Regions from separate parts of the Streptococcus sp. 544 genome, predicted to be linked through region 1. Evidence: predicted binding sites of a transcription regulator. Region 1 holds the regulator's gene; each other region holds the start of a gene.
What was found. Region 1 encodes CtsR, which represses protease genes until heat stress. Its sites were predicted from a motif close to TTGGTCAAAAAAGGTCAAANA; they were not measured.
Positions count from the first base shown of each region.

Region 1 (8,032 bases):
AAGTCAGCTTTCTCGTGGTGTAGAACAACGTCAGGATAAAAGACCAGTCTTGTCTGATATTCGTGAATCTGGGTCTATTGAGCAAGATGCTGATATCGTAGCTTTTCTCTATCGTGACGATTACTATGAGCGTGGTGGTGAAGAAGAGGACGGTATCCCAAATAATAAGGTGGAAGTTATTATCGAGAAAAACCGTAGTGGAGCTCGTGGAACAGTGGAATTGATTTTCCAAAAAGAATACAATAAATTTTCAAGTATCTCAAAAAGGGAGGCATAAAATGACAGATGCATTTACAGATGTAGCTAAGATGAAAAAAATCAAAGAGGAAATCAAGGCACATGAGGGTCATGTAATTGAAATGACCTTGGAAAATGGGCGTAAGCGTCAAAAAAATAGATTGGGTAAGTTAATTGAAGTTTATCCATCCCTATTTATTGTGGAATTTGGGAATGTGGAAGGAGATAAACAGGCTAATGTTTACGTTGAATCCTTTACTTACTCAGATATCCTTACAGAAAAAAATCTAATTCATTATCTGGACTAAAGTGAGAAATTTTCTCACTTTTTCTTTTTTCTCCGAATAGTTTAAGTGAAGGTAATCTTCGATTTATATTATTTTCAAGGAGGAAGAATGAAAATTTTACCGTTTAAAGTAACAGAGACAAGGTTTTCTTTCAGAAAATCAGCTAAAAAGGTTGTTCCTTTTTTAGTAGTAGGATTGATGTTAGCAGCGAGTGATAGTGTATATGCCTATTCTGGAGGAAATGGATCGATTGCGCGTGGGGATGATTATCCTGTTCATTATAAAAATGGGAGCCAGGAGATTGATCAGTGGCGCATGTATTCTCGTCAGTGTACTTCTTTTGCAGCCTTTCGTTTGAGTAATGTCAATGGTTTTGAGATTCCAAGGGCTTATGGAAATGCGAATGAATGGGGGCATCGTGCTCGTCGTGAAGGCTATCGTGTAGATAATACACCGACGATTGGCTCCATTGCTTGGTCTACTGCAGGAACTTATGGGCATGTTGCCTGGGTGTCAAATGTAATGGGAGATCAGATTGAGATCGAGGAATATAACTATGGTTATACAGAAGCCTATAATAAACGAAGTATAAAAGCAAATATGATGACAGGATTTATTCATTTTAAAGATTTGGCTGGTGGCAGTGTTGGGAATAGTCAAACCTCAGTTTCAACAGGAGGAACACATTATTTCAAGTCTAAGTCTGCTATCAAAAATCAGCCACTAGCTAGCGCAACTGCGATTGATTACTATTATCCTGGGGAGAATGTTCATTATGATCAAATTCTCGAAAAAGACGGCTACAAGTGGTTGAGTTATACAGCTTATAACGGAAGCTATCGTTATGTTCAATTGGAGGCTGTGAATAAAAATCCTCTAGGTAATTCTAGTCTTTCTTCAACAGGAGGAACACATTATTTTAAGAGCAAGTCTGCTATCAAAAATCAGCCATTAGTTAGCGCAACTGCGATTGATTACTATTATCCTGGGGAGAAGGTTCATTATGATCAAATTCTCGAAAAAGACGGCTACAAGTGGTTGAGTTATACGGCTTATAACGGAAGTCGTCGTTATATCCAGTTAGAGGGTGTGACTTCTTCACAGAATTATCAGAACCAATCAGGGAATAGCTCTAATTATAGCTCAAATAATGGATCGACTGTCGGTTGGAAGAAAATAAATGGTAGTTGGTATCATTTCAAATCAAATGGGTCTAAATCAACGGGATGGTTGAAAGATGGATCTAGCTGGTATTATTTGAAATCATCTGGTGAAATGCAGATAGGCTGGTTAAAGGAAAATGGCTCGTGGTATTATCTGGATAGTTCAGGGGCAATGAAAACAGGCTGGTATCAAGTTTCTGGTAAGTGGTATTATTCTTACTCTTCAGGTGTCTTAGCTGTTAATACGACGGTGGATGGCTACAGAGTAAACAGTGATGGAGAACGAGTATAGAAAATTGGAGTAGGAAATTTTTCCTGCTCTTTTCTGTAAGCAGTTTCCTTGACATTTTTCTTATTTTGCGCTATCATATATCTATATAATATATGGGAGTCTGTGTACAGTCTGAGAGGAAGTGTTAAACTTCGACCGCACCTGATCTGGGTAATGCCAGCGTAGGGAACGATACTTAGTCTATTCTTGACCTTTTCCATATATGGTAAAGGTTTTTCTTTTTGTCAAAGGAAAACGAGAAGAGGAGGTTTTTATGAAAGCAAGCATTGCCTTGCAAGTTTTACCCCTAGCGCAGGGGATTGATCGGATAGCTGTTATCGATCAGGTCATTGCTTACCTGCAAGCTCAAGAAGTGACCATGGTGGTGACACCATTTGAAACGGTCTTGGAAGGGGAGTTTGATGAGCTCATGCGTATTCTCAAAGAAGCGCTGGAAGTGGCAGGGCAGGAGGCAGATAATGTCTTTGCCAATGTCAAAATAAATGTAGGAGAGATTTTAAGTATTGATGAGAAACTTGAAAAGTATACTGAGACGACACATTAGTCTATTGGGCTTTCTGGGAGTCTTGTCAATCTGGCAGTTAGCAGGTTTTCTTAAACTTCTCCCCAAGTTTATCCTGCCAACTCCTCTTGAGATCCTCCAGTCTTTTGTGCGTGATAGAGAATTTCTCTGGCACCATAGCTGGGCGACCTTGAGAGTGGCTTTGCTAGGTCTAATTTTGGGAGTCTTGATTGCCTGTCTCATGGCTGTACTCATGGACAGTTTGACTTGGCTCAATGACCTGATTTACCCTATGATGGTGGTTGTTCAGACTATCCCGACCATTGCCATAGCTCCTATCTTGGTCTTGTGGCTAGGTTATGGCATTCTGCCCAAGATTGTCCTGATTATCTTGACGACAACTTTTCCTATCATCGTCAGCATTTTGGACGGTTTTAGGCATTGTGACAAGGATATGTTGACCTTGTTTAGTCTGATGCGGGCCAAGCCTTGGCAAATCCTGTGGCATTTTAAAATTCCAGTCAGCCTGCCCTACTTTTATGCAGGTCTGAGGGTCAGTGTCTCCTACGCCTTTATCACAACAGTGGTATCTGAGTGGTTGGGAGGCTTTGAAGGACTAGGTGTCTACATGATTCAGTCCAAGAAACTGTTTCAGTATGATACCATGTTTGCTATTATTATTCTGGTATCGATTATCAGCCTTTTGGGTATGAAGTTGGTCGATATCAGCGAGAAATATGTTATTAAATGGAAACGTTCTTAGAATAAGAATGTTTCTGAAAAAGAAAAGAGGAAATCAAAATGAAGAAAACATGGAAAGTGTTTTTAACGCTTGTGACAGCTCTTGTAGCTGTTGTGCTTGTGGCCTGTGGTCAAGGAACTACTTCTAAGGATAACAAAGAGGCAGAACTCAAGAAGATTGACTTTATCCTAGACTGGACGCCAAATACCAATCACACAGGGCTTTATGTTGCCAAGGAAAAAGGTTATTTCAAAGAAGCTGGAGTGGATGTTGATTTGAAATTGCCACCAGAAGAAAGTTCTTCTGACTTGGTTATCAATGGTAAGGCACCATTTGCAGTGTATTTCCAAGACTACATGGCTAAGAAATTGGAAAAAGGGGCAGGAATTACTGCCGTTGCAGCTATTGTTGAACACAATACATCAGGAATCATCTCTCGTAAATCTGACAATGTAAGCAGTCCAAAAGACTTGGTTGGTAAGAAATACGGAACTTGGAATGACCCAACTGAACTGGCTATGTTGAAAACCTTGGTAGAATCACAAGGTGGGGACTTTGAAAAAGTTGAAAAAGTACCAAACAACGACTCAAACTCAATCACACCGATTGCCAATGGTGTCTTTGACGCTGCTTGGATTTACTACGGTTGGGATGGAATTCTTGCTAAATCTCAAGGTGTAGATGCTAACTTCATGTATTTGAAAGACTATGTCAAGGAGTTTGACTACTATTCACCAGTTATCATCGCAAACAACGACTATCTGAAAGACAATAAAGAAGAAGCTCGTAAAGTCATCCAAGCTATCAAAAAAGGTTACCAATATGCTATGGAGCATCCAGAAGAAGCAGCTGATATCCTCATCAAAAATGCACCTGAACTCAAGGAAAAACGTGACTTTGTCATCGAATCTCAAAAATACTTGTCAAAAGAATACGCAAGCGACAAGGAAAAATGGGGTCAATTTGATGCAGCTCGCTGGAATGCCTTCTACAAATGGGATAAAGAAAATGGTATCCTTAAAGAAGACTTGACAGACAAAGGCTTCACCAACGAATTTGTGAAATAATGACAGAGATTAGACTAGAACACGTCAGTTATGCCTATGGTCAAGAGAGGATTTTAGAGGACATTAACCTGCAGGTGACTTCAGGAGAAGTGGTTTCTATCTTAGGCCCAAGTGGTGTTGGTAAGACTACGCTTTTCAACTTAATTGCGGGGATTTTAGAAGTTCAGTCAGGGAGAATTGTCCTTGATGGTGAAGAAAATCCCAAGGGGCGCGTGAGTTATATGTTGCAAAAGGATCTGCTCTTGGAGCACAAGACGGTGCTTGGTAATATCATTCTGCCCCTCTTGATTCAAAAGGTGGATAAGGCAGAAGCTATTGCTCGCGCAGATGACATTCTTGCGACCTTCCAGTTGACAGCTGTAAGAGATAAATACCCTCATGAACTCAGTGGTGGGATGCGCCAGCGTGTAGCCTTACTCCGGACTTACCTTTTCGGGCACAAGCTCTTTCTCTTAGATGAGGCCTTTAGTGCCTTGGATGAGATGACAAAGATGGAACTACACGCTTGGTACCTTGAGATTCACAAGCAGTTGCAGCTAACAACCTTGATCATCACGCATAGTATCGAGGAGGCCCTCAGTCTCAGCGACCGCATCTATATTTTGAAAAATCGCCCTGGGCAAATTGTTTCAGAAATTAAACTAGATTGGTCTGAAAGTGAGGACAAGGAAGTTCAAAAGATTGCCTACAAACGTCAAATCTTAGCAGAATTAGGCTTAGATAAGTAGAAAAATAGGGAGTTGGTGAAGATTATCCTTTACCAGCGCCCTTTTTCTTTTAAAAATGAGAAAATTTCGGTATAATAGTCAAAGATAGTCAAGGTTTAAAGAGAGAGGTGGGTTTGTAATGAGATTTAAAAATACATCGGATCATATTGAGGCCTACATCAAGGCGATTTTAGATCAATCTGGTATCGTGGAGTTACAACGTAGTCAGTTGGCAGATACCTTTCAGGTTGTCCCTAGTCAGATTAACTATGTGATCAAGACACGCTTTACTGAAAGTAGAGGCTACTTGGTTGAAAGTAAACGTGGTGGCGGAGGCTACATTCGTATAGGACGGATTGAGTTTTCTAGTCATCATGAAATGCTCAGGGAGCTGCTTTACTCGATTGGTGAGCGAGTTAGTCAAGAAATTTATGAGGATATTCTGCAGCTTTTGGTTGAGCAGGAATTGATGACCAAGCAGGAGATGAATTTGCTGGTGGCAGTAGCTTTGGATCGCGTTCTAGGAGAAGAAGCTCCAGTTGTTCGAGCAAACATGCTACGACAGGTCATACAAGAGGTAGATAGAAAAGGGAAGTAAGATGAACTATTCAAAAGCATTGAATGAATGTATCGAAAGTGCCTACATGGTTGCTGGCCATTTTGGAGCTCGTTACCTAGAGTCTTGGCACTTGTTGATTGCCATGTCCAATCACAGTTATAGTGTGGCAGGGGCGACTTTAAATGATTATCCATATGAGATGGACCGTTTAGAAGAGGTCGCTTTGGAACTGACTGAAACAGACTATAGCCAGGATGAAACCTTTACGGAATTGCCGTTCTCCCATCGTTTGCAGGTTCTTTTTGACGAAGCAGAGTATGTAGCGTCAGTGGTCCATGCTAAGGTGCTAGGGACGGAGCACGTCCTCTATGCGATTTTGCATGATGGCAATGCCTTGGCGACTCGTATCTTGGAGAGGGCTGGTTTTTCTTATGAAGACAAGAAAGATCAGGTCAAGATTGCTGCCCTTCGTCGCAATCTAGAAGAACGTGCAGGCTGGACTCGAGAAGATCTCAAGGCTCTACGCCAACGCCATCGTACAGTAGCTGACAAGCAAAATTCTATGGCCAATATGATGGGCATGCCGCAGACTCCTAGTGGTGGTCTCGAGGACTATACGCATGATTTGACAGAGCAAGCGCGTTCTGGCAAGTTAGAACCAGTCATCGGTCGGGATAAGGAAATCTCGCGTATGATTCAAATTTTGAGTCGGAAAACCAAGAATAATCCTGTCTTGGTTGGGGATGCTGGTGTCGGGAAAACTGCTCTGGCGCTTGGTCTTGCTCAGCGTATTGCTAGTGAGGATGTGCCTGTTGAAATGGCTAAGATGCGCGTGTTAGAGCTTGATTTGATGAATGTCGTTGCAGGGACGCGCTTCCGTGGTGACTTTGAAGAACGCATGAATAATATCATCAAGGATATTGAAAAAGATGGCCAAGTCATCCTCTTTATCGATGAACTTCACACTATCATGGGTTCTGGGAGCGGGATTGATTCAACTCTGGATGCGGCCAATATCTTAAAACCAGCCTTGGCGCGTGGAACTTTGAGAACGGTTGGTGCCACCACTCAGGAAGAATACCAAAAACACATCGAAAAAGATGCGGCCCTTTCTCGTCGTTTCGCCAAAGTAACGATTGAAGAGCCAAGTGTGGCAGACAGCATGACCATTTTACAAGGTTTGAAGGCGACTTATGAGAAACATCACCGGGTACAAATCACAGATGAAGCGGTTGAAACAGCGGTTAAGATGGCGCATCGTTACTTAACCAGTCGTCACTTGCCAGACTCTGCTATCGATCTCTTGGATGAAGCAGCGGCAACAGTGCAAAATAAAACTAAAAATGTAAAAGCAGACGATTCAGGTTTGAGTCCAGCTGACAAGGCCTTGATGGATGGTAAGTGGAAACAAGCTGCTCAACTAATTGCTAAAGAAGAGGAAGTGCCTGTCTATAAAGTCTTGGTGACAGAGTCTGATATTTTGACCACCTTGAGTCGCTTGTCAGGTATTCCAGTCCAAAAACTGACTCAAACGGATGCCAAGAAATACTTGAATTTGGAAGCTGAACTACACAAACGTGTCATCGGTCAAGATCAAGCAGTTTCAAGCATTAGCCGTGCGATTCGTCGCAACCAGTCAGGGATTCGCAGTCATAAGCGTCCGATTGGTTCCTTTATGTTCCTAGGACCCACAGGTGTCGGGAAGACCGAATTGGCCAAGGCTCTGGCAGAAGTTCTTTTTGATGACGAATCAGCCCTTATCCGCTTTGATATGAGTGAGTATATGGAGAAATTTGCAGCCAGCCGTCTCAATGGAGCTCCTCCGGGTTATGTGGGCTACGAAGAAGGTGGGGAGTTGACCGAGAAGGTTCGCAACAAACCCTATTCCGTTCTCCTCTTTGACGAAGTAGAGAAGGCCCACCCTGATATCTTTAATGTTCTCTTACAGGTCTTGGATGATGGTGTCTTGACAGATAGCAAGGGGCGCAAGGTTGATTTTTCAAATACCATTATCATCATGACGTCAAACCTTGGTGCGACAGCCCTTCGTGATGACAAGACTGTCGGATTTGGAGCTAAGGACATTCGTTTTGATCAGGAAAATATGGAAAAACGCATGTTTGAAGAGCTGAAAAAAGCTTATAGACCTGAGTTTATTAACCGTATTGATGAAAAGGTGGTCTTCCATAGCCTGTCTAGCGACCATATGCAGGAAGTGGTGAAGATTATGGTCAAACCTTTAGTGGCAAGTTTGGCTGAAAAAGGTATTGACTTGAAATTACAAACTTCCGCACTGAAATTGTTGGCCAATCAAGGATATGACCCAGAGATGGGAGCTCGTCCACTTCGCAGAACCCTACAAACAGAAGTGGAAGACAAGTTAGCAGAACTTCTTCTCAAGGGAGAATTAGAGGCAGGCAGCACACTTAAGATTGGTGTCAAAGCAGGCCAGTTAAAATTTGATATTGTATAAAAA
Region 1 covers NZ_VMMU01000010.1:62,142-70,173, reverse strand. Annotated here, with positions in the region: gene dnaB (replicative DNA helicase) at 1-277, shown strand, start outside; gene HT728_RS05845 (Veg family protein) at 279-545, shown strand; gene cbpD (choline binding-anchored murein hydrolase CbpD) at 633-1,979, shown strand; TPP riboswitch at 2,062-2,164, shown strand; gene HT728_RS05835 (thiamine-binding protein) at 2,233-2,523, shown strand; gene HT728_RS05830 (ABC transporter permease) at 2,486-3,244, shown strand; gene HT728_RS05825 (ABC transporter substrate-binding protein) at 3,283-4,290, shown strand; gene HT728_RS05820 (ABC transporter ATP-binding protein) at 4,290-5,018, shown strand; gene HT728_RS05815 (CtsR family transcriptional regulator) at 5,137-5,595, shown strand; gene HT728_RS05810 (ATP-dependent Clp protease ATP-binding subunit) at 5,597-8,029, shown strand.

Region 2 (8,032 bases), on a different contig from region 1:
CAATCTTATGCTGTTTTTTCCAAGATTGGATGGCCCATTTATGACTACCACGTTTGAGATTTTCAATAGCCTCGTCAATAGGGAACCAAGCAATATGATTAAAGTCTTCTAGTGGCTCTTGTACTTCTTTGAAAGAAGTCGCTTCATAGAGGTAGGCAGGATTGTAGTAGTAGGTGTCACGGTGACGAGAGTAGAAATATTCGTCAGCTTGTCCGTAGTAGGTACCAATTTCAGCTGTGAATCCAAGCTCTTCAATCAATTCACGCTTTAGGGCTTCCTGATGATTTTCACCTGATTCAATTTCGCCACCTGGTAAGAACCAAGCACCATTAGGAGCTTGAACTAAAACTATTTGTTTTTGTTCAGCGTCAGGGATAACTGCATACACTCCATAGCGTGCAACATAGTCTGTATTCGCTTTTTTTTCTCCGAAAGTTGGGTTTGCCATTGAATTTTCCTCATTATCTAGTATCGTTATTATTATCATAATGGACAAAGGGCAAGCTGTCAAGAAATTACAGTTATTTTAGTAAAAAAGAAGCAGAAAATTTTCATTTTCTACTCCTTTTCTATAGGATTTATACTTCTTTTTCAGAAGTTTTCACTTCAGCTTTTTTGGCAGATTTAATTTGAATCTTGCCCTTGCTGGTCATAACTGCTTTGAGATCTTTTTCGCTTGGATTTTCAAGGTAGTAGTCAGTGATTGCATCCTCAATATAGTCTTGAATAGTACGACGAAGTGGGCGCGCCCCCATTTTTGGATCATAACCAAGGTCAACCAATTTTTCCTTGACCTTTTCAGTTACATCCAAATGAATGTTATTGCTAGAAAGGCGTTTGTTAACATCCGCTAGCATGAGCTCGACGATTTCAAGGAGATTATCTTTGCTGAGAGCCTTAAATTCGATAATGCCATCAAAACGGTTCATAAACTCTGGGCTAAAGAAGTTACCGAGTTCACCGAGGACAGAGTTAGTTCGTCCTTCTCTAGCAGCACCAAATCCAACGCTGGCTTCGGCTTTTCCAGTCCCAGCATTTGAAGTCATGATGATGATGGAGTCCTTGAAGCTAACGGTGCGTCCTTGCCCATCTGTCAAACGACCATCGTCCAAGACTTGAAGGAACATGTGCATGACATCTGGATGGGCTTTTTCTACTTCATCCAATAGAATAAGAGAATATGGATTGCGGCGAACTTTTTCAGTTAATTGCCCAGCCTCATCATAGCCAACATAACCTGGAGGAGCGCCGACCAACTTAGCCACACTATGTTTTTCCATGTATTCGCTCATGTCAAAGCGAATCATGCTGTCAGCCGAACCAAAGAGTTCGATAGCTAGTTGTTTGGAAAGTTCTGTCTTACCGACACCAGTTGGTCCGACAAAGAGGAAGCTTCCAATTGGACGGTTAGGGGTACCGAGACCGACACGATTCCGGCGAATAGCCTTGGCAATCTTATCGACAGCATCGTCTTGCCCAATAACATGAGACTTGAGGTCTTCAGCTAGATGGATAAGTTGAGATTGTTCTTTCTCTTTCAAATCGCCAACAGGAATATTGGTTTTCTGCTCGATAATATGCTCAATGGTTTTTTCACTGATGATAGGAGTATCCTGGTCTGTGACCTTTTTCTTTTGCATTTCCTTATACTTAGCAATCTGGTCGCGGAAGTAGGCGGCCTTCTCAAAATCTTCCTCTCGTGTAGCTTGAGACTTGAGATTTTCAGCCTCGATTAAGCGTTGATCAATGACTTTAGGATCGACAAAATTCAAGGTCAAGTTCATCTTAGAGCCAGCTTCATCTAGGAGGTCAATGGCCTTGTCAGGCAAGAAGCGATCTTGGATGTAGCGATTGGAAAGAGTTGCAGCTGCTTCAATTGCAGCATCGGTATACTGGACGTGGTGGTAGTCTTCGTATTTCTTTTGAATTCCTTTGAGGATAGTGATTGTTTCTTCCACTGTTGGTTCATCGACTTTGACAGGCTGCATACGACGCTCTAGGGCAGCATCCTTTTCAATGATACGGTACTCATTTAGGGTAGTGGCACCGACCAGTTGTAGTTCCCCACGGGCAAGGGCTGGCTTGAGGATATTTCCAGCATCCATATTACCATCACTCGCAGAACCAGCACCAACAATTTCATGGATTTCATCGATAAAGAGAATGATATCCTCACGTTTGCGAATTTCTTCCATGAGTTTTTGCATGCGTTCTTCAAATTGTCCACGGATACCCGTTCCTTGAACCAAGCTAACCACATCCAGACGGATGACTTGTTTACCTTGGAGTTTATGTGGAACATCGCCATCAACGATTTTCTGAGCTAGACCTTCGACAACGGCCGTTTTTCCGACACCTGGTTCACCGATAAGAACAGGATTATTCTTGGTTCTACGATTGAGAATCTCGATGACACGGATAATCTCATCGTCGCGCCCAATAACAGGGTCTATATCTCCACGACGGGCAATCTCAGTTACATTGATACCAAATTCTTCCAGCAGGCCTTTTTCTTGGCTTGGGGGCGGAGTTTGGGCAGGTCCACGATTTTGGGAACCATAACCGCCATTTCCACCGTAACCTCCACCTGATTGGGTTGGGGGAGTCGGAGGAGTATTGCTAGAAGGTCTGAAATTGTTTAGATCATTGAAGAAATCACCAAAGGGGTCAAAGTCACGATTGTTCAAATCTGTCATTCCTTTAAAGAGACTGTTGTTAGGATCTGTTTTGATAATCTTGTAGCAGTTTTGACAGAGGTCAATTTGTTTTTGTTTTCCATTGAGATTGGTGTAAAGATGAATTGTTGAGTCGTTGATTTTACAGTTTTGACAAAGCATACATCTACCTCATTTCTTTCTTTAGCCTGACCTGTTTAAAGGTCAAAAATAGTCAAATTTCTATACTTTCATTATAACAGGATTGGGGTGTAAAGCAAGTAAAAAGATTGCAGCTTTGAGAAGTTGTTACAATGAAAATTTTTGTGAATTTGGACTATAAAAAAATCCTATTTGTGAGACAAAAAGGATTTTGGTTAGACATGCAGGGGGTAATCCTGCTTGTTTTAGATTAGTAGAGAAGTTCGTAAATCTCCATTGCAATCAAGTCAATGCTATCAAAAGTATAGGTTTCGCGAGCTTCTACATCACGAAGGGTAAAGATTGAGCCGTTTTCTTCGTCGTGGCTGTACGCAACTTCTGCAACAACAACTCCTTCGCGTTCAAAATTACGTTTTAAATTTCCGCCATCGTTTGCCATTGCTTCAAGGCGGTTGATGATTCTAACCAAATGTGATTCCATTTTGATTCTCCTTCATTTCTTATCGTTACTATTTTACCATAAAGGAGGCCAAATTGACTAGAAAAAACTAAGATTTCTCGCTAATTCTACTAGCTTAAAGTTTTTTTGAATAAATCAAATAAAAAGTTTGAATTTTAATTCAATACATGTTATAATCATACAGTATTCTATTTTAGAAAGCAGTGTGACTATGAATTTTTCTTTTTTACCTAAGTATTTACCTTATTTTAACTATGGGGCTGTCGTGACGGTTCTCATTTCTATCTGTGTTGTCTTTTTGGGAACCATTTTAGGTGTTGTCTTGGCTTTTGGGCAACGTTCAAAGTTTAAACCGCTTGTCTGGCTCGCCAACTTGTACGTTTGGATTTTCCGTGGGACACCGATGATGGTTCAGATTATGATTGCCTTTGCTCTTATGCATATCAATGCCCCGACTATTCAGGTTGGAATTTTGGGTGTTGATCTTTCTCGTCTGATTCCAGGGATTTTGATTATCTCTATGAACAGTGGTGCTTATGTTTCTGAGACTGTTCGTGCTGGGATTAATGCGGTTCCAAAAGGTCAGCTAGAAGCGGCTTATTCGTTAGGGATTCGTCCTAAAAATGCGATGCGCTATGTGATTTTGCCACAAGCAATCAAAAATATTTTGCCAGCATTGGGGAACGAATTTATCACCATTATCAAGGACAGCTCCCTCTTATCAGCTATCGGTGTTATGGAGTTATGGAATGGGGCTACAACAGTTTCTACAACAACCTATTTGCCTTTGACACCACTTTTATTTGCAGCCTTTTATTACTTGATTATGACCTCTATTTTGACCGTAGCCTTGAAAGCTTTTGAAAAACGTATGGGACAAGGAGATAAGAAATAATGACAGAAACCTTGATAAAAATTGAAAATTTACATAAATCCTTTGGAAAGAATGAAGTATTGAAGGGCATCAACCTCGAGATTAAAAGAGGAGAAGTTGTCGTTATCATCGGTCCTTCAGGAAGCGGGAAATCTACCTTGCTTCGCTCTATGAATTTGTTGGAAGAAGCAACCAAAGGGAAGGTTATCTTTGAGGGAGTTGATATTACGGACAAGAAGAATGACCTCTTTGCCATGCGTGAGAAGATGGGCATGGTTTTCCAACAATTCAATCTCTTTCCTAATATGACTGTGATGGAAAATATCACCTTGTCACCTATCAAGACCAAAGGTGAAAGCAAGGCAATTGCAGAGAAGAGGGCCAAAGAGCTTTTGGAAAAAGTTGGTTTGCCAGATAAGGCAACTGCTTATCCACAGAGTCTGTCGGGCGGACAGCAACAACGGATTGCCATCGCGCGTGGGTTGGCCATGGAACCAGATGTTTTGCTCTTTGACGAGCCAACTTCAGCTTTGGATCCTGAAATGGTAGGTGAGGTATTGGCTGTTATGCAAGATCTTGCCAAGTCAGGGATGACTATGGTTATCGTAACACATGAGATGGGATTTGCCCGTGAGGTGGCAGACCGTGTCATCTTTATGGCAGACGGTGTAGTTGTTGAAGACGGGACACCTGAGCAGATTTTTGAACAAACCCAAGAACAACGAACTAAAGACTTCTTGAGTAAGGTTTTATAATCTATTTTAAAATTTCAAGACAAGATATTAAAGAAAAGCTCGACCTGAGCTTTTTCTTATAGTTTGAAACTATAGGATAGCCTAGGAAAGAAGTGTTAGAGGGTGCTGGCAGTTTTTGGTATAATGGAAGATATTTGAAAGAAAAGAGAAGTGATATGACACAGATTATTGATGGGAAAGCTTTAGCGGCCAAATTGCAGGGGCAGTTGGCTGAAAAGACTGCAAAATTAAAGGAAGAAACAGGTCTAGTGCCTGGTTTGGTAGTGATTTTGGTTGGGGACAATCCAGCCAGCCAAGTCTACGTTCGCAACAAGGAACGTTCTGCCCTTGCGGCTGGTTTCCGTAGCGAAGTAGTGCGAGTTCCAGAGAACATTACGCAAGAGGAATTGTTAGACCTGATTGCCAAATACAATCAGGATCCAGCTTGGCATGGGATTTTGGTCCAGTTGCCATTACCAAAACACATTGATGAAGAGGCGGTTTTATTAGCTATTGACCCAGAAAAGGATGTGGATGGTTTCCATCCCCTAAATATGGGACGCCTTTGGTCTGGACATCCAGTCATGATTCCATCAACACCGGCAGGAATTATGGAAATGTTCCATGAATATGGGATTGACTTAGAAGGTAAAAATGCGGTCGTCATCGGTCGCTCCAATATCGTTGGAAAGCCCATGGCCCAGCTTCTTTTGGCCAAAAATGCGACAGTAACTTTGACTCACTCACGGACTCATAATCTTGCCAAGGTGGCTGCTAAAGCAGATATTCTTGTGGTCGCAATTGGTCGCGCCAAGTTTGTGACTCCTGATTTTGTGAAACCAGGTGCGGTAGTCATTGACGTTGGGATGAACCGCGATGAAAATGGTAAGCTCTGTGGTGATGTTGATTATGAGGCAGTTGCCCCACTTGCTAGCCATATTACGCCAGTTCCTGGAGGTGTCGGTCCTATGACCATTACTATGCTGATGGAGCAAACCTATCAGGCGGCAGTTCGGACATTGGACAAGGACTAGGAAAATGAAATTCGTATTTGATTTGGATGGGACGCTGTCTTTTGACTATATGACCATAGATGAAGAGATTAGGCAGGTTCTTTTAAAGGCTGAAGATTATGGACATGAGGTTGTATTTGCCTCAGCTCGCTCTTATCGGGATTGTTTGGGCTTATTAGGTTCCGAGCTTAGTCAGCGCTTGGTCATAGGTTTGAATGGTGGTGTAGCCTATTATCTGGGAAAAGCTATCTATGAAAGGAATCTCGATGTTAGGATTTATCAGACGCTAGTGGATTATTGCCAGACCTATAATCACCCTTTCTTTGTAGATGATTGTTTTGACTATAGTGGTCAGATTCTAGAGAAGATTCCATTTATCTCCAGTGTGGATCCCCTAAAGGTAGCTCGTCATCAGAAGCTTGAGGACTTAGGGACTCCGATTAAGGTAGTCGTTTATATGGGTGACCATGAGGATTTGCTTGATGATCTGCTTGGTCAGTTAGAAAGACTGGGGCTAGCCCATCTGTCCTATCATACGCATGAAAAGTGTCTTTATGTCAACCCCTTGGATACTCATAAGGCGACAACTGTTGAAAAGTTATGTGAGGAGAACTTCATTGCTTTTGGAAATGACCAAAACGATATTGAACTGTTTAAAACGTCTCTCTATTCTGTCCAGATTGGAGATTTCGCTGGCCTTACTCCATATGCAGATGAAACGCTAAAGATAAAGGTAGCTCCTTCTCCGGCAGTAGCAGACAAAATCTTACAGACTTTTACGGAATTTAAGGGAAAATAGTAGAAAAGGAGGTTTGCGCCTCCTTTTTGTTGTATAATAAAAGTGAGAGGAAAAAAGGATGAAAGTGATTGATCAAACCTTACTAGAAAAAATTATTATTGAACGTTCTCGTACAAGTCATAAAGGAGACTACGGTCGTCTGCTCTTGCTGGGTGGAACTTATCCTTATGGTGGTGCCATCATCATGGCTGCCTTGGCAGCAGTAAAAAGCGGTGCAGGATTGGTGACTGTTGGAACAGATAGAGAAAATATCCCAGCTTTGCACAGTCATTTACCTGAGGCTATGGCCTTTTCTCTTCAAGACCAGCAATTGTTACAAGAGCAATTGGAGAAGGCAGAAGTTGTCTTGATGGGGCCTGGTTTACGAGACGATGCTTTTGGAGAAGAACTAGTCAAACAGGTCTTTGCTGGCTTAAAAAAGAATCAGATTTTGATTGTAGACGGAGGGGCCTTAACCATCCTTGCTAGGACAAGTTTGTCGTTTCCATCTAACCAGCTTATCCTAACTCCCCACCAAAAAGAATGGGAAAAGTTGTCTGGTATTACGATTGAAAAGCAAAACGAAGATGCAACGACTAGTACCCTAACTTCCTTCCCTCAAGGAACAATTTTGGTGGAGAAAGGTCCAGCTACTCGTATTTGGCAAGCTGGCCAATCTGATTATTACCAGTTACAGGTTGGCGGTCCCTATCAGGCGACTGGGGGAATGGGAGATACGCTTGCTGGGATGATTGCAGGATTTGCAGGCCAATTCCGACAGGCCAGTCTCTACGAACGTGTGACAGTAGCGACCCATCTTCATTCAGCTATTGCCCAAGAACTAGCTCAAGAACATTATGTGGTCTTGCCAACGGGAATTAGTAATTGTCTTCCTAAAGTAATGAAAATTATTTGTCAACAAGAGAGGGTAAGCAAAGATAAACTTGTTTAAAATAGATAGATAAACCTACTTCCTTCTCTTAATTTATGATTCTTGAAATGCGCCTGCTTTAATGCTAAACTAGACGTATCAAAGTTAAGGTCTTATTTTTGGAACTGGAAAGAGATGAACAAATCAAATACATAAAAGATAAACTCATTTTTATTCGTTTGGTAAAAAGAAAATGCATATTTTTAAAGAAAGATTGATGAAAAATGTAAATTTGATCTTTTCACTTGAATAAAAAGCGGTTTCATAGTAAAATAAGAACTGAGAATGATGGAGGTAAATCGGTGGAAAATCTGAAGAAAATGGCAGGTATCAAGGCTGCTGAGTTTGTCAAGGATGGCATGGTCGTTGGACTTGGAACAGGCTCGACTGCCTATTATTTTGTCGAAGAAATCGGTCGTCGTATCA
Region 2 covers NZ_VMMU01000006.1:154,064-162,095, forward strand. Annotated here, with positions in the region: gene HT728_RS03470 (NUDIX hydrolase) at 1-448, opposite strand, end outside; gene HT728_RS03475 (ATP-dependent Clp protease ATP-binding subunit) at 579-2,837, opposite strand; gene HT728_RS03480 (DUF1797 family protein) at 3,067-3,297, opposite strand; gene HT728_RS03485 (amino acid ABC transporter permease) at 3,488-4,171, shown strand; gene HT728_RS03490 (amino acid ABC transporter ATP-binding protein) at 4,171-4,905, shown strand; gene HT728_RS03495 (bifunctional methylenetetrahydrofolate dehydrogenase/methenyltetrahydrofolate cyclohydrolase) at 5,061-5,918, shown strand; gene HT728_RS03500 (HAD hydrolase family protein) at 5,923-6,696, shown strand; gene HT728_RS03505 (NAD(P)H-hydrate dehydratase) at 6,755-7,627, shown strand; gene rpiA (ribose-5-phosphate isomerase RpiA) at 7,909-8,032, shown strand, end outside.
Region 2: a site for CtsR is predicted at 2,876-2,896, ahead of HT728_RS03475 (ATP-dependent Clp protease ATP-binding subunit). Genes of this name have one in related genera too.

Region 3 (8,032 bases), on a different contig from region 1:
CCTTTCATTCCTTAGAAGACCGCTTGACCAAGCAATTGTTCAAGGAAGCTTCAACGGTTGAAGTTCCCAAAGGTTTGCCCTTCATCCCAGATGATCTCAAGCCTAAGATGGAATTGGTGTCCCGTAAGCCAATCTTGCCAAGTGCAGAAGAATTAGAAGCCAATAACCGCTCGCACTCAGCCAAGTTGCGCGTGGCCAGAAAAATTCACAAGTAAGAGGAAAAAAGATGGCAGAAAGAATGGAAAAAACAGGTCAAATACTACAGATGCAACTTAAACGGTTTTCGCGTGTGGAAAAAGCTTTTTACTTTTCCATTGCTGTAACCACTCTTATTGTAGCCATTAGTATTATTTTTATGCAGACCAAGCTCTTGCAAGTGCAGAATGATTTGACAAAAATCAATGCGCAGATAGAGGAAAAGAAGACCGAATTGGACGATGCCAAGCAAGAGGTCAATGAACTATTACGTGCAGAACGTTTGAAAGAGATTGCCAATTCACACGATTTGCAATTAAACAATGAAAATATTCGAATAGCGGAGTAAGATATGAAGTGGACAAAAAGAGTAATCCGTTATGCGACGAAAAATCGGAAATCGCCGGCTGAAAACAGACGCAGAGTTGGAAAAAGTCTGAGTTTATTATCTGTCTTTGTTTTTGCCGTTTTTTTAGTCAATTTTGCGGTCATTATTGGGACGGGCACTCGCTTTGGAACAGATTTAGCGAAGGAAGCTAAGAAGGTTCATCAAACCACCCGTACAGTTCCTGCCAAACGTGGGACTATTTATGACCGAAATGGAGTCCCAATTGCTGAGGATGCAACCTCCTATAATGTCTATGCGGTTATTGATGAGAACTATAAGTCAGCAACGGGTAAGATTCTTTACGTAGAAAAAACACAATTTAACAAAGTTGCAGAGGTCTTTCATAAGTATCTGGACATGGAAGAATCCTATGTAAGAGAGCAACTCTCGCAACCTAATCTCAAGCAAGTTTCCTTTGGTTCGAAGGGCAATGGAATTACCTATGCCAATATGATGTCTATCAAAAAAGAGTTGGAAACTGCAGAGGTCAAGGGGATTGATTTTACAACCAGTCCTAATCGTAGTTACCCAAACGGACAATTTGCTTCTAGTTTTATCGGTCTAGCTCAGCTCCATGAAAATGAAGATGGCAGCAAGAGCTTGCTGGGAACTTCTGGAATGGAGAGTTCCTTGAACAGTATTCTTGCAGGGACAGACGGCATTATTACCTATGAAAAGGATCGTCTGGGCAATATTGTACCCGGAACAGAACTGGTATCGCAACAAACTGTGGATGGCAAGGATGTTTATACAACATTGTCTAGTCCGCTACAATCTTTCATGGAAACTCAGATGGATGCCTTTCTAGAAAAAGTAAAAGGTAAGTATATGACCGCGACCTTGGTCAGTGCAAAGACCGGTGAAATTCTCGCTACCACCCAACGACCTACCTTTAATGCGGATACTAAAGAAGGAATCACTGAGGACTTTGTTTGGCGTGATATTCTTTATCAAAGTAACTATGAACCAGGATCAACCATGAAGGTTATGACGTTAGCTTCTTCTATTGATAATAATACCTTCCCAAGTGGAGAATACTTCAATAGCAGTGAATTAAAAATAGCGGATGTGACGATTCGAGATTGGGATGTTAATGATGGTTTGACTACTGGTAGGATGATGACTTTCTTACAAGGTTTCGCTCTCTCCAGTAATGTTGGAATGAGTCTTCTTGAACAAAAAATGGGAGATACTACTTGGTTGGATTATCTAAACCGCTTTAAATTTGGGGTTCCAACTCGTTTTGGTTTGACAGATGAATATGCAGGCCAACTTCCAGCTGACAATATTGTTAATATTGCTCAGAGTTCATTTGGACAAGGGATTTCAGTAACTCAGACGCAAATGATTCGTGCCTTTACGGCTATTGCCAACGATGGAGTCATGTTAGAACCTAAATTTATCAGTGCCTTGTATGACCCAAATGACCAATCTGTTCGGAAATCTCAAAAAGAGATTGTAGGAAATCCTGTTTCTAAAGATGCAGCGAGCTTGACGCGAACGCATATGGTTTTAGTCGGTACCGATCCAGTATATGGAACTATGTATAATCATAAGACAGGGAAACCAACTGTAACTGTTCCTGGGCAAAATGTAGCCCTCAAGTCTGGTACGGCTGAGATTGCTGACGAGAAAAATGGTGGTTATCTAGTCGGGTTAACCAACTATATTTTCTCAGCTGTATCGATGAATCCAGCTGAAAATCCTGATTTTATCTTGTATGTGACGGTCCAACAACCTGAACATTATTCAGGTATTCAGTTGGGAGAATTTGCCAATCCTATCTTGGAGCGGGCTTCAGCTATGAAAGACTCTCTCAATCTTCAAACAGCAGCTAAAGCTTTGGAGCAAGTAAGTCAACAAAGTCCTTATCCTATGCCTAGTGTCAAGGATATTTCACCTGGTGATTTAGCAGAAGAATTGCGTCGCAATCTTGTACAACCTATTGTTGTGGGAACAGGAACGAAGATTAAAAACAGTTCTGCTGAAGAAGGGAAGAATCTTTCTCCGAACCAGCAAGTCCTGATCTTATCTGATAAAGCAGAGGAAGTTCCAGATATGTATGGTTGGACAAAAGAGACTGCTGAGACCTTTGCTAAGTGGCTCAATATAGAACTTGAATTTGAAGGTTCGGGCTCTACTGTGCAGAAGCAAGATGTTCGTGCTAACACAGCTATCAAGGACATTAAAAAAATTACATTAACTTTAGGAGACTAATATGTTTATTTCCATCAGTGCTGGAATTGTGACATTTTTACTAACTTTAGTAGGAATTCCGGCCTTTATCAAATTTTATAGAAAGGCGCAAATTACAGGCCAGCAGATGCATGAGGATGTCAAACAGCATCAGGCAAAAGCTGGGACTCCTACAATGGGAGGTTTGGTTTTCTTAATTGCTTCTGTCTTGGTTGCTTTCTTTTTTGCCCTATTTAGTAGCCAATTCAGCAATAATGTGGGAATGATTTTGTTCATCTTGGTCCTTTATGGACTTGTCGGATTTTTAGATGACTTTCTCAAGGTCTTCCGTAAGATCAATGAGGGGCTTAATCCCAAGCAAAAATTAGCTCTTCAGCTTCTAGGTGGAGTTATCTTCTATCTTTTCTATGAGCGTGGAGGGGATATCCTGTCTGTATTTGGTTATCCAGTTCATTTGGGATTTTTCTATATTTTCTTTGCTCTTTTCTGGCTAGTCGGTTTTTCAAATGCAGTCAACTTGACAGACGGTATTGACGGTCTGGCTAGTATTTCAGTGGCGATTAGTTTGTCTGCCTATGGAGTTATTGCCTATGTGCAAGGCCAGATGGATATTCTCCTGGTGATTTTTGCCATGATTGGTGGTTTACTCGGTTTCTTCGTCTTTAACCATAAGCCTGCCAAGGTCTTTATGGGAGATGTGGGAAGTTTGGCCCTAGGTGGAATGTTGGCAGCTATTTCTATGGCCCTCCACCAAGAATGGACTCTCTTGATTATCGGAATTGTGTATGTTTTTGAAACAACTTCTGTTATGATGCAAGTAACTTATTTCAAACTGACAGGTGGTAAACGTATTTTCCGTATGACGCCTGTGCATCACCATTTTGAGCTTGGAGGATTGTCTGGTAAAGGAAATCCTTGGAGCGAGTGGAAGGTTGACTTCTTCTTTTGGGGAGTTGGGCTTCTAGCAAGTCTCCTGACCCTAGCAATTTTATATTTGATGTAAGAATGGCACCCTGACGTTTCAGGGTGTTTTTGCATTCTAAAAAACATTGGTCAGTCAAAGTCAAAGTTATTGACCTTTTCTGACCAATGTGGTATATTATAAACGTAAGGTAAATAAAAGCCTTACTAGAACATTTATGCTCAATGAAAATCAAGAGCAAACTAGGAAGCTAGCTTTAGTCAGCTCAAAACACGATTTTGAGGTTGTAGATAAGGCGAAGTTGATGTGGTTTGCAGAGATTTTAGAAGAGTGTAAAAAATATTGGTCAATTAAAGTCAAATCTCTTGACCTTTTCTGACCAATGTAGTATATTATGAACGTAAGGTAAATGAAAGCCTTACTAGAACGCTTATGCTCAATGAAAATCAAGAGCAAACTAGGAAGCTAGCTTTAGGCTGCTCAAACACGGTTTCGAGGTTGTAGATAAGGCGAAGCTGATGTAGTTTGAAGAGGTTTCCGAAGAGTTTAAAAAAATATTGGTCAGTCAAAGTCAAATCTCTTGACCTTTTCTGACTAATGTAGTATATTATGAACGTAAGGTAAATGAAAACCTTACTCGAACACTTATTTAAAGTAAAGTAGAAAGAGGTGTGTCTATGTTTAATCTAGAAATCTTCAGAAGTAAAGATAGTCTACTCCTGCTTGACAAAGAAAAACCTGAAATTATACGTAGAGTAGTAAATAGCTAGTCTAAATTTTTTGAAACAAAGGTCAGAGAAAGTCAAATTATTTTGACTAAGTAAATTTGAAAACAAACGAGGTATGAAATATGAATAACAACTTTAATAACTTTAACAACATGGATGATTTATTTAACCAATTGATGGGTGGTATGCGTGGATATAGTTCAGAAAACCGTCGTTACTTGATTAACGGCCGTGAAGTCACACCTGAGGAATTTGCTCACTATCGTGCAACGGGTCAATTGCCAGGAAATGTAGAAGTTGATGGCCAAATGCCACAACAGGCATCAGGTATGAAACAAGACGGTGTCCTTGCTAAACTAGGTCGAAACTTGACAGCAGAAGCTCGTGAAGGCAAGTTGGATCCTGTTATCGGCCGAAACAAGGAAATTCAAGAAGCATCTGAAATCCTCTCACGCCGTACTAAAAACAATCCTGTACTTGTCGGAGATGCAGGTGTTGGTAAGACAGCCGTTGTCGAAGGTTTAGCACAAGCTATTGTGAATGGTGATGTTCCTGCTGCTATCAAGAACAAGGAAATTATTTCCATTGACATCTCAGGTCTTGAGGCTGGGACTCAATATCGTGGTAGCTTTGAAGAAAATGTCCAAAACCTAGTCAATGAAGTGAAAGAAGCAGGGAATATCATTCTCTTCTTTGATGAAATTCACCAAATCCTCGGTGCAGGTAGTACGGGTGGAGACAGTGGTTCTAAAGGGCTTGCGGATATTCTCAAGCCAGCCCTCTCTCGTGGAGAATTGACAGTGATTGGGGCAACGACTCAAGATGAATACCGTAACACCATCTTGAAGAATGCAGCTCTTGCTCGTCGTTTCAACGAAGTCAAGGTTAATGCTCCTTCTGCAGAGGATACCTTTAAAATTCTTCAAGGAATTCGTGACCTCTATCAACAACACCACAATGTCATCTTGCCAGACGAAGTCTTGAAAGCAGCGGTGGATTATTCTGTTCAGTATATTCCTCAACGTAGCTTGCCAGATAAGGCTATCGACCTTGTCGATGTAACGGCGGCTCACTTGGCAGCTCAGCATCCTGTAACAGATGTGCATGCTGTTGAACGTGAAATTGAGGTAGAAAAAGACAAGCAAGAAAAAGCTGTTGAGTCAGAAGATTTTGAAGCAGCTCTAAACTATAAAACACGCATCGCAGAATTGGAAAAGAAAATCGAAAACCACACAGAAGATATGAAAGTGACTGCAAGTGTCAACGATGTGGCTGAATCTGTAGAACGAATGACCGGTATTCCAGTATCTCAAATGGGGGCTACGGACATCGAACGTTTGAAAGATATGGGTCATCGTTTGCAGACGAAAGTTATTGGTCAAGATAAGGCGGTAGAAGCAGTAGCAAAAGCCATCCGTCGTAACCGTGCTGGTTTTGATGAAGGCAATCGCCCAATCGGTAGCTTCCTATTTGTAGGTCCAACTGGAGTTGGTAAGACGGAGCTTGCTAAGCAATTGGCGCTCGATATGTTTGGAACGAAAGATGCTATCATCCGTTTGGACATGTCAGAATACAGCGACCGCACAGCCGTATCTAAATTGATTGGTACAACTGCAGGTTATGTTGGTTACGATGACAACAACAATACCTTGACAGAACGCGTCCGTCGCAATCCATACTCAATCGTCCTTCTCGACGAAATTGAAAAGGCTGACTCTCAAGTCATCACCCTTCTCCTTCAAGTTTTGGATGATGGTCGTTTGACAGATGGTCAAGGAAATACAGTAAACTTCAAGAACACTGTCATTATTGCGACATCAAATGCTGGATTTGGCTATGAAGCCAACTTGACAGAAGATGCGGACAAACCAGAATTGATGGACCGTTTGAAACCATTCTTCCGTCCAGAATTCCTCAACCGCTTTAACGCAGTCATCGAGTTCTCGCACTTGACTAAGGAAGACCTTTCTAAGATTGTAGACCTTATGTTGGTTGAAGTTAACAAGACGCTTTCTAAGAAAGACATTGACTTGGCAGTGAGCGAAGCTGCTAAAGAATACATGACTGAGGAAGGCTACGATGAAGTCATGGGTGTTCGTCCACTCCGTCGTGTGGTTGAACAACAAATCCGTGACAAAGTCACAGACTTCCACTTGGATAACCTTGATGCTAAACATCTGGAAGCAGATATGGAAGATGGTGGTTTGGTTATTCGTGAAAAAGCCTAATACTCTTCGAAAATCAAATTCAAACCACGTCAACGTCGCCTTGCCGTACTCAAGTACAGCCTGCGGCTAGTTTCCTAGTTTTCTCTTTGATTTTCATTGAGTATAAGACAAAATTTTGAGAATAAAAAAAGAAGGAGCCAGCTGAAAAAAACTGGTTCCTTTTATGTTTAAATCACATGACGCTCAAAGGCATCATCTGAAATCCCTTGTTCTAGGATGAGTTTTGCCCATTCTTTAGCAGAGAAGAGGCTGTGATCCTTGTAGTTTCCGCAAGATTCGATGGTTGTTCCAGGGACGTCTTCCCAAGTAGTAGTTTCAGCGATTTCCTTGAGCGAATCCTTGATAACAGCTGCGATTTCAGCACTGGTGTGACGCCCCCACATAATCATGTGGAAACCTGTGCGGCAACCAAATGGTGAACAGTCAATCATACCGTCAATGCGAGTACGTATGAGTTTAGCTAAGAGGTGCTCGATAGTGTGCAGACCAGCGGTAGGGATAGAGTCTTCATTTGGTTGCACCAAGCGAATATCATAATTGGAGATGACATCTCCCTTTGGCCCTGTTTCTTCCCCAATCAAGCGAACATAGGGTGCTTTAACAATGGTGTGGTCAAGTTCAAAACTTTCAACAATAACTTCTTTTGACATGGTAAATCCTTTCAGTTTTCTTCTTTCATTATAACATAAAGCCGGCTCCTGAGACAGAGAGAAAACCTCTCCGAGGCTGGAGAGGTTGAAATCTTTATTTACGATACAAGCGGTCGTATTGGTAGTAAGGGTCAAAGGTTACATTGATACCTAGTTTGCGAAGGACGTTCTTGTCTTCATCTGTCAAGATGATGGTTGAGTGAGCTTCACTTCCTTTGAGATTGCCAAGCTCTTCCATAGCACGAGCGGCATCAGGATTTTCTGTAGCTGTGATGGCAAGAGCAATCAGGATTTCATTTGAATGAAGGCGTGGATTGCGACTACCGAGATGATCAATTTTAAGACCTTGGATTGGCTTAACAACTTCAGGTTCGATTAGTTTCACTTCTTTAGCGATGTCAGCTGATTTCTTGATAGCGTTGATAAGAGCAGCGGCTGTAGGACCAAAGAGTTCTGAGTTCTTACCTGTGACAATTTCCCCAGTTGGCAATTCAAGGGCTAGGGCTGGTCCGCCAGTTTCTTCTGCCTTTTGACGGGCAACGACAGCAACCTTACGGTCTGCAGGTGTGATACTAAGGTCGTTCATAAGCAACTCAATTTTCTTGACAGCAGATTCGCCAACTTTTTCGGCTTTGAAATCAAGAACAGTCTGATAGTAGCGACGAATGATTTCTTGTTTAGAAGCTTCGACAGCAGCCTCATTGTCTGTAATAGCAAAACCAACC
Region 3 covers NZ_VMMU01000003.1:3,201-11,232, forward strand. Annotated here, with positions in the region: gene rsmH (16S rRNA (cytosine(1402)-N(4))-methyltransferase RsmH) at 1-215, shown strand, start outside; gene ftsL (cell division protein FtsL) at 227-544, shown strand; gene pbp2X (penicillin-binding protein 2X) at 548-2,800, shown strand; gene mraY (phospho-N-acetylmuramoyl-pentapeptide-transferase) at 2,802-3,782, shown strand; gene HT728_RS01695 (ATP-dependent Clp protease ATP-binding subunit) at 4,552-6,657, shown strand; gene HT728_RS01700 (S-ribosylhomocysteine lyase) at 6,825-7,307, opposite strand; gene HT728_RS01705 (DUF1846 domain-containing protein) at 7,402-8,032, opposite strand, start outside.
Region 3: a site for CtsR is predicted at 4,259-4,279, ahead of HT728_RS01695 (ATP-dependent Clp protease ATP-binding subunit). Genes of this name have one in related genera too.

Region 4 (8,032 bases), on a different contig from region 1:
CTACGTCTATAACCCAGAATTTAAGGAAAACATTGACAAATTTGGACCTGGAACAGCCCAGTACACATCAGATGTCATTGCTCACTATGTCCAAACTCAGACAAAATAAAATCGGAGGAGTGATCTTCCGATTTTTACTAAATTCAAGCACTACTTGCTTAATAATTTTTCTACTACATTTAGTTTTCGCATGGTCAAATCTACATTAAAAAGCTTTTCAAGATAGTTGGTATGGAGTTTCTTTTGTTTTGCAGTTCTAGGGAGATAGAGGTAAAGACAATGGTTACCGATACAAATTTCTTCTTCACCGTAATCAATTTTCAATTTTTCCAAAGGGAGACTTTGAATAGATTCTTGATAAAAAATCACGTGTATACGGTCATAAAGATAGTGTTCTTCAAACGGGTTTTCTTGGACAATGTTTTCAAAATCATCCTTATTCTTAATGATTATTTTGAGATTGGCTCCAATCTTTTCCTTTATTAGAGTATGAACCTGTTCTCGTATTTCTTCGAGAGCTAAGTTACTTTCAAGAATAATATTTCCACTTTGAATATAGGTTCGAACTTGTTGAAAACCAGCTTCTGTCAAGATATCTACTAGATAAGACATTTTAGGGATAGCATTTTTTCCATTAGGAGTAACTCCCCTTAACAAGATAATATGTTCCAAAGGGCTTCCTTTCTTTTGGGGTAGATTGTTCCATTGAGTAATGTATATTTAGATTAGATTTGATCCCGCAACCCAGCCAGTACAGAGGGCAGAAGTGATGTTAAAGCCACCTGTGTGGGCGTTGATATCCATGACCTCGCCAGCAAAGTGGAGGCCAGGTACCAGCTTACTTTCCAGAGTTTTAGGGTTGATTTCCTTAAGACTGACGCCACCTTTGGTGACAAAGGACTTGGCGAGGGACATTTTACCAGTTACAGGAATTTTAAGTCCTTTAATGGACTGGACAAGTTGCTCTCGTTCCTTTTCAGTAAGCTGTTTGACTTTTTCTGGATAGCCTTGTACAAAAAATTCTGCCAAGCGTTCTGGAAGCAAAGTTTTTAAGGCATTTTTTAGAGCTTTTTCTCGATTTTCTTCTAGGAATACCGCCAAGTCCTTTTCAGAAAGTTGAGGCAAAACATCTAGCGAGAGAACCTCCCCACCCTTGACAAAACTGGACATACGCAGAGCAGCAGGGCCAGACAAACCAAAGTGGGTAAAGAGCAGATCGTGAGTGATAACATGCTTGCCATAATTTAGGGTCACATCATCCAATGAAATTCCCTGCAAGGCCTTGTGTGGAAAATCTGTCAACAAAGGACTTTCAGCGGCTTCAAGTTCGGTAATGGTATGTTTGAAATGGCGGGCAATCTCGTGACCAAAACCAGTTGAACCAGTAGAAGGATAGGATTTACCACCTGTTGTGACAATGAGTTTCTCACAAGTGAAGACTTGGTTAGCTGACTTAAGGACAAACTGGTCGCCGATTTTTTTAACCGAAACAATTTCTGTTTGAGTAGCAACTTGACCACCTAGCTCAGTGATTTTCTTTTCTAAGGCCTCGATAATGGTTCGAGATTTGTCACTAGCAGGAAAGACGCGTCCGTGGTCCTCGACTTTAAGTTTAACCCCATTTTCCGTAAAAAAGTTAATGATATCATGGTTATCAAACTGGGAGAAGACACTGTATAAAAAGCGTCCATTTCCAGGAATTCCAGCTAGCAGGTCATCCAAACTACCATTGTTGGTTACATTGCAACGACCACCACCAGTACCAGCTAATTTTTTTCCGAGTTTCCGATTTTTTTCGATGAGAAGAGTTTTCTGACCATAAAAGCTACTGGAAATGGTAGCCATCATGCCCGCAGGCCCTCCACCGATGACAATAGTATCAAAATGTTTCATAGATCTATTGTACCACAAAAAACAAGAGATGCTCGACATCTCTTGTTGCTAATGATCTTAGTTGATTTCATATCCCATCAACAAACCGCCATCTTCTGCATAGAAACTGCAGAGACCAGATGTCGGGAGAATTTTAATATCCGCCTGTGGGAAGGTTTCGCGAATTCGCTCTGAGAGCTGTTGACAACATTTCTCGTTATTACGTTGGGCCATGACGATACGGCCACCAGTATATCCTGCTTTTACTAACTCTTCATAGGCTGCCTGAATCGCTTTCTTTGCTCCTCTTGCTTTTTGTAGCAATTCAAGGGTTCCAGTTTCACTAGCTTCTCCGACCATACGGATATTTAGAAGGCCAACGACCGTACCGATAAGCTTGCTCAAACGGCCGTTCTTCACTAAGTTATCGACTTTGGCTAGGACAAAGAGCAACTTGGTTCTTTCTTGATAGGCAGTGATAGCTTCAACCACTTCTTCAAAAGATAGTCCCTGGTCAATCAAGTCATTTAATTTTTCTACGAGCAAGTCAACTTCCCCACCAGCAGACAAACTATCAATCACATGAATCTTAGTGTCAGGATGGTCTTCCAGATAAATATTCTTAGCCAGTTGAGCACTATTGTGACTACCAGAAAGAGTACCTGTGATGGTTACTAGGAAAATGTTTTTGGCTCCTTCAAATGCTCGCAAATAATCATCTGGGCTTGGACAAGCTGATTTTGAAGCTTCTGCAGTTGCATACATGGTTTCCATCATTTGGTCAATGTCAAGACTGGCATCATCAACAAAGACCTGATCAGCTACTTGAATGGTTAAGGGAACACTCACAAAGGTCGTGTCAATAGCTGGTGTTTCCAGTTGACGATAATCACAACCAGAGTCAGCAATAATCTTCCAAGTCATAGAAATTCTCCATCTTTGTCAGTTATACATTGACAAAGGTTCTGTCTTTTTTTACAATTATATCATGAAAACCCTTGAAACAAAAGCCTCATCCGTCTGTTGTGACAAGTAGAAAGAAAATGTTATGTCTGAACGTAGAATCTCTGAAAAGTCTCTTGAAAATCTCAGAAAATCAAATCAAGAATCCAATTTATTAACTAGAGAAGCCATCGAAACAGCCCTCTTACAGCTCTTGGAAAAAAAGGACTTGACCAAGATTAGTATTTCTGAATTGGTCAAACGTGCAGGCGTTTCGCGTGCGGCCTTTTATCGCAATTATGATTCCAAAGAGGAGATTTTAGAAAGCGTCTTTAAACGAACTGTCCATAATATTATGGAACAGTTGCATCATTATGATTTAAAGACAGACCTTTATTTGGTTTGGGTTCACCTTTTCCGGGAGGCCAGAAAGGAAGTTAGAGTGATTCAATTGGCCTTGGATTACCATCTAGAAAAAATCTTTGTCCAAGCCATGCAGGAATTTCTAGAAAAATACCATGGGAAATCAAAAGGTGTCAGCTCTTATCTTCATTCCTTCTGGAGCTCAGCCATCGTCTCAGTCCTTTTAAAATGGATCAAGGATGGCATGAAGGTACCAGCTGAAAAGATTGCAGATTTAGGTTTACCATTTTTTAAAAAATAGAGAAATAGGAGAAAAGAGATGACTGAAAAAAGACTGGCCTGGGATGAGTATTTTGCAGCCCAAGCCCTACTAATTGCCAATCGTTCCACTTGTAAACGTGCCAAAGTGGGCGCGATTCTGGTAAAAGATAATAAGGTTATTTCCACTGGTTACAATGGCTCGGTGTCAGGGACTGAGCATTGTATTGACCACGAATGTCTGGTCATCGAAGGCCACTGTGTTCGCACCCTTCACGCTGAGGTCAATGCTATCCTTCAAGGTGCTGAGCGTGGTGTTCCCAAAGGCTTTACAGCCTATGTGACCCATTTTCCTTGTCTCAACTGTACCAAACAATTATTGCAGGTTGGTTGCAAGCGCGTGGTTTATATCAACCAGTACCGAATGGACGACTATGCCCAATACCTTTATCAAGAAAAGGGAACAGAATTGACTCATTTACCACTTGAGACAGTACAGACAGCTCTTAAAGAGGCAGATTTAATGTAAAAATTATCAAAAATAAATGGTTTAGAAAGATTTTTAAACCGTTTTTTGGTATAATGAGAAGAATAAATTGAAAGAAGGAATTCCAAAAATGGGAAAAATTGAAGTTATTAATCACCCGCTGATTCAACACAAATTGTCAATCTTGCGTCGTACAGATACTTCTACAAAAGCTTTTCGTGAGCTAGTAGATGAGATTGCAATGTTGATGGGGTATGAAGTACTTCGTGATCTTCCACTAGAAGATGTAGAAATCGAAACACCAATTACAAAAACAGTTCAAAAACAATTGGCAGGTAAGAAATTGGCCATTGTTCCAATCTTGCGTGCAGGTATCGGGATGGTTGATGGTCTCTTGAGCTTGGTTCCAGCTGCTAAAGTTGGCCACATCGGTATGTACCGTGATGAAGAAACACTTCAACCAGTTGAATACTTGGTGAAATTGCCTGAGGACATTGACCAACGTCAAATTTTTGTCGTAGACCCAATGTTGGCAACAGGTGGTTCAGCAATCTTGGCCGTTGACTCACTTAAAAAACGTGGCGCATCAAATATCAAATTTGTCTGCCTTGTATCTGCTCCAGAAGGTGTAAAAGCCCTTCAAGAAGTTCATCCAGATGTAGAAATCTTTACAGCAGCCTTGGATGAACGCTTGAACGAACACGGTTATATCGTTCCAGGTCTTGGAGATGCTGGGGACCGCTTGTTCGGTACGAAATAAGATCGAAAAGAAGACTGACTTGGAAAAGAATTTCCTGTCATGAAAGGGGGTTGGATTTTTGTTTCTGTCTAATGAAAACAGAGCAAAAATTTGACCTTTTTTGACCAATATATTATAATAGTCTTATCTTCAGTCATTTGACCAACAAAAATAAAACTCAAAAGGAGAAATGAATGATTCCTGTCGTTATTGAACAAACAAGTCGTGGAGAACGTTCCTACGATATTTACTCACGTCTTCTCAAAGACCGCATCATTATGCTGACAGGTCCAGTTGAAGACAACATGGCCAACTCTGTTATTGCCCAATTGCTTTTCTTAGATGCCCAAGATAGTACAAAAGATATTTACCTTTATGTCAATACACCTGGTGGTTCTGTATCAGCTGGTTTGGCAATCGTTGATACCATGAACTTTATCAAGGCAGATGTCCAAACCATCGTTATGGGAATGGCTGCATCTATGGGGACGGTCATTGCATCAAGTGGGGCAAAAGGCAAGCGTTTCATGCTTCCAAATGCTGAATACATGATTCACCAACCAATGGGTGGTACAGGTGGTGGTACTCAACAAACCGATATGGCGATTGCTGCAGAACACTTGCTTAAAACTCGTAACACCTTGGAAAAAATCTTGGCTGAAAATTCAAGTCAGTCAATCGAGAAAGTCCACGCAGATGCAGAACGCGATAACTGGATGAGTGCTCAAGAAACACTTGAATATGGCTTTATTGATGAAATCATGGCCAACAATTCATTGAACTAATGTTGATAGAAGGCAAACTCGACTGGGTTTGCTTTTTTTGGTATAATAGGGAGAGATTTCTTAGAAAGAGGATTTATCATGTTTGAAAAAGTCAATCGATCTGGCTTGATTATCTATCTTTACTATAATCGTGATGCCAAAAAACTGCAGGATTATGGAGATATTACCTATCATTCCAAGAAACATCGTTACTTACAGCTTTATGTTCCAACTCAAGAAGTGGAGCAATTGGTCGGGCGCTTGAGCAAGGAAAAGTTTATCAAAAAAGTCAGAGTTTGTCATATCCAAGAACTGGAAACACCCTTTGTGGGCAACCTTTACCGAGAAGAAAACGTTATCAGATAAAAATTTAAAGAAAAGTGTTGACAATTTTCTGATAATTCGGTATATTCTTAACAGACTATTTAAGAAATAAGGAGACAAAAAAGATGAAGAAAAAATTTGCCCTATCCTTTGTGGCGCTTGCAAGTGTAGCACTTCTTGCAGCCTGTGGAGAAGTGAAGTCTGGAGCAGTCAACACTGCTGGTAACTCAGTAGAGGAAAAGACAATCAAAATCGGATTTAACTTCGAGGAAACTGGTGCCGTAGCAGCCTACGGAACATCTGAACAAAAAGGTGCCCAACTCGCTGTTGATGAAATCAATGCTGCAGGTGGTATCGATGGAAAACAAATCGAAGTAGTTGATAAAGATAACAAGTCTGAAACAGCTGAGGCGGCTTCAGTTACAACTAACCTTGTAACCCAATCTAAAGTATCAGCAATCGTAGGACCTGCGACATCTGGTGCAACTGCAGCTGCGGTAGCGAACGCTACAAAAGCAGGTGTTCCATTGATCTCACCAAGTGCGACTCAAGATGGATTGACTAAAGGTCAAGATTACCTCTTTATCGGAACATTCCAAGATAGCTTCCAAGGAAAAATTATTGCAAACTATGTTACTGATAAATTGCAAGCTAAGAAAGTCGTTCTTTACACTGACAATGCCAGCGACTATGCTAAAGGGATTGCTAAATCTTTCCGCGAATCTTACAAAGGTGAAATTGTTGCAGATGAAACTTTCGTAGCAGGTGACACAGACTTCCAAGCAGCCCTTACAAAAATGAAAGGGAAAGATTTTGATGCTATCATCGTTCCTGGTTACTACACTGAAGCTGGTAAAATTGTAAACCAAGCGCGTGGTATAGGAATTGACAAACCAATCGTTGGTGGTGATGGATTCAACGGTGAAGAGTTTGTACAACAAGCAACTGCTGAAAAAGCATCAAACATTTACTTTATCTCAGGCTTCTCAACTACTGTAGAAGTTTCAGCTAAAGCAAAAGCCTTCCTTGACGCATACCGTGCTAAGTACAATGAAGAGCCTTCAACATTTGCAGCCTTGGCTTATGACTCAGTTCACCTTGTAGCAAACGCAGCAAAAGGTGCTAAAAACTCAGGTGAAATCAAGGATAATCTTGCTAAAACAAAAGATTTTGAAGGTGTAACTGGTCAAACAAGCTTCGATGCAGACCACAACACAGTCAAAACTGCTTACATGATGACCATGAACAATGGTAAGGTTGAAGCAGCAGAAGTTGTAAAACCATAATAGAAAAATGTTGAAATAGGGAATGAGCCTCGGACTCACTCCCTGTTTCGATGTTTAAGAACCTATCAAAAGGTGAGGGAAAACCCTCGAAATTATAAATAGAAAGAGTGAATCTTATGCTCCAACAACTAGTAAATGGTTTGATTCTAGGTAGTGTTTACGCGCTGTTAGCCCTAGGATATACCATGGTTTACGGAATTATCAAGCTCATCAACTTCGCCCATGGTGATATTTATATGATGGGAGCCTTTATCGGTTATTTCTTGATCAATTCTTTCCAAATGAATTTCTTTGTAGCGCTTATTGTAGCTATGCTAGCGACAGCCATGCTTGGTGTCGTGATTGAGTTTCTTGCTTACCGACCTTTGCGTCACTCTACTCGTATTGCTGTTTTGATTACAGCTATTGGGGTTTCTTTCCTATTGGAGTATGGCATGGTCTATCTGGTTGGTGCCAATACTCGTGCCTTCCCTCAAGCAATTCAAACAGTTCGCTATGATTTGGGACCAATTAGCTTAACAAATGTGCAGTTAATGATTTTGGCCATTTCCTTGATTTTGATGATTTTGTTACAAGTCATTGTCCAAAAGACTAAGATGGGGAAAGCCATGCGTGCAGTATCCGTAGATAGCGATGCGGCGCAATTGATGGGGATCAATGTAAACCGTACTATCAGCTTTACCTTTGCTTTGGGTTCTGCTCTTGCGGGTGCGGCTGGTGTTCTGATTGCACTCTATTATAACTCTCTTGAGCCTTTGATGGGAGTTACTCCAGGTCTTAAGTCTTTCGTTGCCGCAGTACTTGGTGGTATCGGAATCATTCCTGGTGCGGCTCTTGGTGGTTTTGTGATTGGTCTATTGGAAACCTTTGCGACAGCCTTTGGGATGTCAGACTTCCGTGATGCCATTGTTTATGGAATCTTGTTGTTGATTTTGATTGTCCGACCAGCTGGTATCCTTGGTAAAAATGTGAAAGAGAAGGTGTAAGCGATGAAAGA
Region 4 covers NZ_VMMU01000006.1:78,344-86,375, forward strand. Annotated here, with positions in the region: gene HT728_RS03035 (MerR family transcriptional regulator) at 1-109, shown strand, start outside; gene HT728_RS03040 (DUF1697 domain-containing protein) at 151-672, opposite strand; gene HT728_RS03045 (NAD(P)/FAD-dependent oxidoreductase) at 721-1,893, opposite strand; gene HT728_RS03050 (DegV family protein) at 1,951-2,796, opposite strand; gene HT728_RS03055 (TetR/AcrR family transcriptional regulator) at 2,921-3,478, shown strand; gene HT728_RS03060 (cytidine/deoxycytidylate deaminase family protein) at 3,497-3,964, shown strand; gene upp (uracil phosphoribosyltransferase) at 4,053-4,682, shown strand; gene clpP (ATP-dependent Clp protease proteolytic subunit ClpP) at 4,856-5,446, shown strand; gene HT728_RS03075 (YlbG family protein) at 5,525-5,791, shown strand; gene HT728_RS03080 (ABC transporter substrate-binding protein) at 5,875-7,035, shown strand; gene HT728_RS03085 (branched-chain amino acid ABC transporter permease) at 7,152-8,021, shown strand; gene HT728_RS03090 (branched-chain amino acid ABC transporter permease) at 8,025-8,032, shown strand, end outside.
Region 4: a site for CtsR is predicted at 4,770-4,790, ahead of clpP (ATP-dependent Clp protease proteolytic subunit ClpP). Genes of this name have one in related genera too.